DNA from 2 places in the Thalassospira sp. UBA4513 genome. Region 2 is predicted to be linked to the other one. Evidence: predicted binding sites of a transcription regulator. Region 2 holds the regulator's gene; the other holds the start of a gene.

Region 1 (3,417 bases), on a different contig from region 2:
AGGTTGACTGCCAACGCATTGAACGTGCCTGCGGCCATCCAATAACAAGAAACGAGGCTTAAGAATGTACAAGCTGATTGCTTTTGATGGCGACGATACCCTGTGGCACAACGAGCCACTTTTCCGCCAAGCCCATGTGCAGCTTCGCGAAATGCTGGGACATTATGTTGATCCCGAACAGGTTGATGATCGTCTCTATCAGGCCGAGTTGGCCAACCTTTCCATCTATGGCTATGGCGTGACGGGCTTTACCCTGTCGATGATTGAAACCGCGATCGAATTGTCTGATCGCAAAATCAGCGCCGAGGATATCCACAAACTGGCCGAAACCGGCAAATCCATGCTGCGCGCGCCCACCCGGATCATTGACGGGGCCGAGGAAGTGCTCAAGCAATATGCCAAGCACCCGAATTACAAGGTGGTCCTGATTACCAAGGGCGATCTGATCGCCCAGCAGCTCAAGATTGATCGCTCCGGGTTCGAGGACCTGTTTGACGGGATCGAGATCGTCTCGGAGAAAGACCCGCTGACCTATCGCAACATCTTTGGCCGCTATGGCGTCGATCCCGAAGAGGCGATCATGATCGGCAATTCAATGAAATCCGATATTCTGCCGGTCCTTGCGTGTGGCGCGACCGCGATCCACATTCCATATGAAATCACCTGGGTCCATGAAATGGTCGATCAGACCGAGATTGACAATGACAAGGTCATCACGGCTGAAAGCATTGCCCATGTGCCCGGAATTATCGAAAAACTCGAAAACGAAAAGACCAGCGGGAGTATGGAACATGTCTGATTGCGCCGGTTCTGAAATGTCCACCGAGGCCGTCTTGGCCAACGGCCCGGCGGCCGATCTTGATCCGCAAACCAAGCTCGAACTCGAAGCCGCTGCCTTTCGTGGCCTTGTCATGCACCTTCAGGATCGCAAGGATGTTCAGAATATCGATCTGATGAACCTTGCCGGGTTCTGCCGCAACTGTCTGGCCAAATGGTATCTGGCAGCCGCCCGCGAACGCGGTGTCGCCATGGATTATGATGGGGCGCGCGAAGTCGTCTATGGCATGACCTATGACGCCTGGAAGGATAATCATCAGGCGCCGGCGTCGGATGAACAGAAACAGAAGTTTCAGGACACCGCCCACCTGCATGCCAAGATCCCCGGCGCTAAATAAGCCCGGGATAAAACCATCGACAAGGTAGGAGGCCCGATCATGACCGATACAAGCCCCGACCCGTCAACGGGGGATGGCAACATCGCCGTCCACGCCCGGATCGAAGGCCGGGTGCAGGGTGTGTGGTATCGCGCCTGGACCGTCGAAGAAGCCCGCAAACGCGATCTGACCGGCTGGGTGCGTAATCGCAATGATGGCTCGGTCGAGGCGGTCTTTTGCGGCCCGGCCAAGGTGGTGCAATCCATGATCACCGCCTGTCACGATGGCCCGACCCATGCGCGCGTTGATCGCATTCACGAAGAACCGGCGCTTGAAGATGGCTTTGCCACGTTCGAGAAGCGCCCAACCGCCTGAAACAGAGTGTGCGTCAAGGCGTTGGCGGCTTTGTTAAACCGATTGCAAAAGCCTTTTTCCAATTGATTCTGGAAAAAGGCTTTTTCTTTATCGCACTGCGGTGGCATGGTTATGAAATCCTGACTGCATGGTCAGACGCAATGCGTCGGGAAATCAACAGGGAGACTACACATGACCTTTATCGCAAAATCATTTGGCGTTGCTGTCATTGTTGCGACCAGTGCGCTTTGCGCATTCGGCGCACAGGCCGAGCCGGAACAGAATGACGGCCTGAACGGCACGCTGTGGCTGCAGACCTCGGTCGAATACAAAACGACCGCCATGTCGGTCTATGCCGGTGCGACCCGTTTGCTCGATGCCGCCATTGGCGATCACAGCTGGACCGCAGCGCTCGAGCAGGACGGCAACTATATGACCAAGCCACCGGCAGTCATTCTGGACGTTGATGAAACCGTTCTGGATAACTCCGCCTATCAGGCATGGGTTGTCACCGACAAAACCCATTACAGCTCCAAAACCTGGGCAGCCTTTGTGCACGACATGATTTCCACCCCGACCCCGGGCGCGCTGGAATTCACCAAGGCGGCAGCCGCCCGCGGTGTTGAAGTCTTCTATGTTTCGAACCGCAAGGCACCGGAAGAAGAACCCACCATCGAAAACCTCAAGAAATATGGCTTCCCATACGCGGATGAAAAGCATGTCATGCTGCGCGGCGAAGTCGAAGAATGGGGCTCTAACAAAACCCCGCGCCGGGCTGCTGTGGCCGAAGACTATCGCGTGATCATGCAGTTTGGTGACAATTTCGGTGACTTCACTGATGAAATCGATGGCTCGATTGCTGAACGTCTCGAAGTCATGGAAAAATACGGCAATTACTGGGGCGAACGCTGGTTCATGCTGCCCAACCCGAGCTACGGTTCCTGGGAAGAAGCAGCCTTCGGTGGCGATTGGGGCAAGTCCGGCGACGAACGCCGTCAGGACAAACTCAATGCCATGACCCCGTGGGCAGGCCCGGCCGAGTAACCCTTGCCGCGTACTTACGTTAAAGGGCGTCCCGACCGGGGCGCCCTTGCATTTTTACTATTTCAACACCCAGGAAAAGGCGCGCTTAATCTCCGCCACGGCATCGGTGTCATAACAGCGCCCATGCGCCAGAACGACATAGTCTGGGTTCCAGCCAATCATGGTGTGGACTGCCTTGCGCACGCTTTCCCTATACCCGGCAAAGGTCAGGCGCATGTCACGCGGCGTGCTGCCATGCGGGGCCATGGTGCCAAACAGCCTGACCATAAACCGCCAGATCGGGCTTTTGATTTTAGGCGCTTCGAAGTTTTCGATCAGGTCGGTCAGGATCAGGGTTTTGGACGCGGGATGGAAAAACACCGCCTCGTTCAAATAACTGCCGCGCACCAGAACCTGTTTGATCTCACCGGCCCACTCAGACTCCGGCGTATCGGCAAGCTCCGCATCAAAATTGACCGTAATCCCGACCGACTTGGCGCGTTTGATCACACCGGGTGCACAAAACGCCTTTGCATTCGGATAGGTCTTTTGCCAGTCGGGCACACCGGCGTAATGGATGGTGTTGGGCGCAATCAGATAGGCAACCTCGCCCAGCGCATCGACCTCGGCCTTAAGCGTTTCATTGAGCCGGATCGGCGAATGGACAAACAGTTTACCGCTTTGAAGGCGGATAACCGTCATCCGGGTCGGGAAGGGCAGCTTAAGGCCAGCATACTGAAACCCGATCACCGGACCGTCAAAGATCCAGATATTCTCGGCAATCGGTTTGGCGTGATCAAGCGGGGCATAGGTCTCGACAGAGAACATGGGGCGATCTTCCATCTTTTAGGCGGGGGACGCAGGTACGGGCAGGGTGGCGACAGCG
Region 2 (3,417 bases):
CAAGCTGCGTGCGAATTCGATCATCGGCTTTCTGATTGGCGGGTTCTTTATCGGGCCGTTCGGCTTTGGCCTGATTTCCGAACGCGAAGACATTTCCACCGTTGCCGAACTGGGCGTGGTTTTCCTGCTGTTCATGATCGGGCTGGAGCTTTCGCGGGATCGTTTGCGGGTGATTGGCGGGCGGTTTGCCGGTCTGGGCGTTTTGCAAATTCTGGTGTCGATGGCAGCCCTTCTGGGGCTTCTGGTTGTCATGGAATTCCCGCTGCCGACGGCCCTGGTGATTGCAGGGGCCCTTGCGCTTTCATCGACCGCGATCATCCTCAAACAGCTTTCCGATGACAAGCAGCTTAATACCCGGTTTGGCCGTGCGGCCCTTGCCATTTTGTTATTGCAGGACGTGGCGGTTGGTCCGTTCCTGATCATGGTGCAGGCGGCAGGTGATGCCGGCACGGAAACCAGCCCGTGGATGAGCATCCTGCTTGGTTTCGGGTCGGTCGCGTTGCTGTTACTCGTCGGGCGGTATGTGTTGCCGCGTCTGTTTCGCTATATCGCGTCGCTCAAGAACCCGGAACTGTTTGCCATCGGCACGCTTTTTGTTGTGCTAGCCGCAAGCACATTGACCGAGGTTTCCGGGCTTTCAATGGCGCTGGGTGCGTTTATCGCCGGGGTGATGTTGGCCGAAACCGAATTCCGTCATCAGATCGAAGCCGATATCTCGCCGTTCCGCGGCGTGTTCCTGTCGCTGTTCTTTATGTCGGTGGGCATGTCGGTTGATGCCGACGTTGTTTATAACGAATTTGGCACCATCGTCATGTGGCTGGTGCTGTTGCTGGTGATCAAGACGGCGGTTTTGTTCGTTCTGGCACGCGCGATCCGGTTTGAAACCGGCCTTGCCATCCGGGTAGCCATGAGCTTGGCCGCCGGCGGTGAATTTGCCTTTGTGATGTTTGCCCTGGCCGCGCAAAATGGCGCGGTGCCGCTTGAAATGGCCGCCATGCTGATCCCGGTGGTGGCGATTTCGATGGCGCTGACCCCGACGCTTATCAGCCTTGGTCACAAGATCGAGGAAAAGCTTCATCCCAAGGAAGAAGACCAGCTTGGCAAGATTGCCGAGGAGTCCGAGGGCATCCACCAGCATGTTCTGGTGATCGGAAGCGGCCGTGTTGGCCGGGTTCTGGCCCGGTTGCTCAAGACGCGCAACATTCCGTTCCTGGTGCTTGATAGTGATGCACAGCAGGTTTCACGCGGCCGGGCAGAAGGCCTTCCGGTTTACTTTGCCGACGGGTCCAGACCGGAAACTTTCCGGGCGGCACACACGGATGAGGCAAAAATTGCGGTTGTTGCCATGGGGAACCCGCATGCGACCGAGAAGACGGTCGCCCTTTTGCGCCAGCATTACCCGCATCTGAAGATCTTTGCCCGCGCGCAGGACATCACCCATATCGGGCCGCTGTCGCGCCATGGGGCGGATGCCGCCATCCCGGAAGTTCTCGAAACCGGGTTGCGGTTATCCGATCACGTTTTGGCGGCGTGCGACGTGCCGCAGGAAGATATTGATGCCGAAATCGCCAAATTCCGCCGTGCGGACATGCTGTTGATGAACGAACTGGCGCCGCGCCCGCAGCGCAAACCGTCAGGTTCGGAGAATGCGGACAAACCGGCGAAGAAAAAAAACTGAAGACGTTACGGCCTTAGAACAAAAACCCCCGCGGCACGCTGCAGCGGGGGTTTTTCATTAGATCGCGTATCGAAACCGGCTTAGGCAGCGGTTTCAGAGTCCAGTGCATAGCCCGCCGCACGGACGGTGCGGATGATATCGCGCGTGCCCTTGACGTCATTGAGCGCCTTGCGCAGGCGGCGGATATGCACGTCGACTGTGCGGGTTTCGACATAGATATTCGGGCCCCAAACCGCGTTAAGCAACTGTTCGCGCGAGAAAACCCGCCCCGGATGTTCGAGGAAATAGCGCAGCAGACGGAACTCGGTCGGGCCAAGATGGATCGATTTTCCATTGCGGCTGACCCGGTGGGCGGCGAGATCCATTTCGATGTCGGAATAGATCAACTGCCCTTGTGGTTGCGCCGGACCGGACCGGCGCAAAAGCGCGCGGATACGGGCGAGCAGCTCGCCAATGGCAAACGGCTTGGTGACATAGTCATCAGCCCCGGTATCAAGACCGCGGATGCGGTCGCCTTCTTCGCCACGTGCTGTCACCATGATCACCGGCAAATCGCGGCTTTCAGGCTTGCGGCGGATCTGACGGCAGACCTCGATCCCCGACATCACCGGCAGCATCCAGTCGAGCAAAACCAGATCGACATGGGTTTCAGCCAGAATTTTCAACGCTTCGTCACCGTCACCGGCTTCGACAACCTGCATCCCCTCGCGTTCGAGGTTGTAGCGCAACATGGTTACGATTGCTGCCTCGTCCTCGACGATAAGAACCGTTGGGTCCATCTTCCTATGCTCCCGTGTCAGTCATTCGGTTCGACAACAGCGAAGTTCGCTGCGTCGTTTTTTGGCCGGTCAATCCCCGGCAGGTCTTCGCCCTTGATCCGGTAATAGATCGTTTCGGCGATATTGGTTGCGTGATCACCGATACGTTCGATGTTCTTGGCAATGAACAACAGATGGGTCGATGCGGTAATGTTGCGCGGATCTTCCATCATGTAGGTCAGCAATTCGCGGAACAGCGAATTGTACATATCGTCGACTTCCTGATCGCGTTCCCAGACCCGGTGGGCCTTTTCGGCGTCGCTTTCGATATAGGCATCCAGGACATCCTTGATGATTTCCTGGGCCAGCTTGGCCATGTTCGGGATCGCCTGAACCGGACGGATCGGCGGGATCTGGTTCAGCACCTGCGCGCGTTTGGCGATGTTTTTGGCAAGGTCGCCAATGCGTTCAAGGTCGTTTGACAGCTTAAGGGCCGTCACCACCTGACGCAGGTCATCTGCCATCGGCTGACGCAGGGCCAGAAGACGGACGGCAAAGTCCTGGACTTCCTGTTCGAGCACATCAATGCGCTGATCGGACAGGATGACTTTCTCGGCCAGTTCGGAATCGCGTTTGACGATGGATCTGATCGAGGAAATAAGCTGGCTTTCAGCAAGCCCGCCCATTTGCGAAATGATGTTGTTCAGACGGGTCAGTTCCTCGTCGAACGAACTTACGATATGGGTATGTTCATCAGCCATTTATGCGTACTCCTGGCGTCGCTTAACCGAAGCGGCCGGTAATGTAACCCTTGGTGCGTTCGTCCTTCGGGTTGGTAAAGATCTGATCGGTTTCACCGACTTCAACCAGCTTTCCAAGGTGGAAGAACGCGGTGCGCTGCGACACACGGGCGGCCTGCTGCATGGAGTGGGTCACGATCACGATCGTGTAGTTCGAACGCAACTCGTCTATCAGTTCCTC

The links. Region 2 encodes PhoB, which activates phosphate uptake and scavenging genes when phosphate is short. Its sites were predicted from a motif close to TNTCATAAAACTGTCA; they were not measured.
Region 1: B2T33_RS05975 (5'-nucleotidase, lipoprotein e(P4) family) is a predicted target of PhoB. The motif match lies at 1,552-1,567, and genes of this name have one in related genera.

Annotation. Positions count from the first base shown of each region.
Region 1 covers NZ_DGMR01000014.1:3,959-7,375, reverse strand. The annotation lists gene B2T33_RS05990 (HAD family hydrolase) at 65-799, shown strand; gene B2T33_RS05985 (DUF1244 domain-containing protein) at 816-1,175, shown strand; gene B2T33_RS05980 (acylphosphatase) at 1,215-1,529, shown strand; gene B2T33_RS05975 (5'-nucleotidase, lipoprotein e(P4) family) at 1,701-2,552, shown strand; gene B2T33_RS05970 (DUF4336 domain-containing protein) at 2,610-3,359, opposite strand.
Region 2 covers NZ_DGMR01000039.1:384,370-387,786, reverse strand. The annotation lists gene B2T33_RS18635 (cation:proton antiporter) at 1-1,678, shown strand, start outside; gene phoB (phosphate regulon transcriptional regulator PhoB) at 1,759-2,457, opposite strand; gene phoU (phosphate signaling complex protein PhoU) at 2,475-3,197, opposite strand; gene pstB (phosphate ABC transporter ATP-binding protein PstB) at 3,220-3,417, opposite strand, start outside.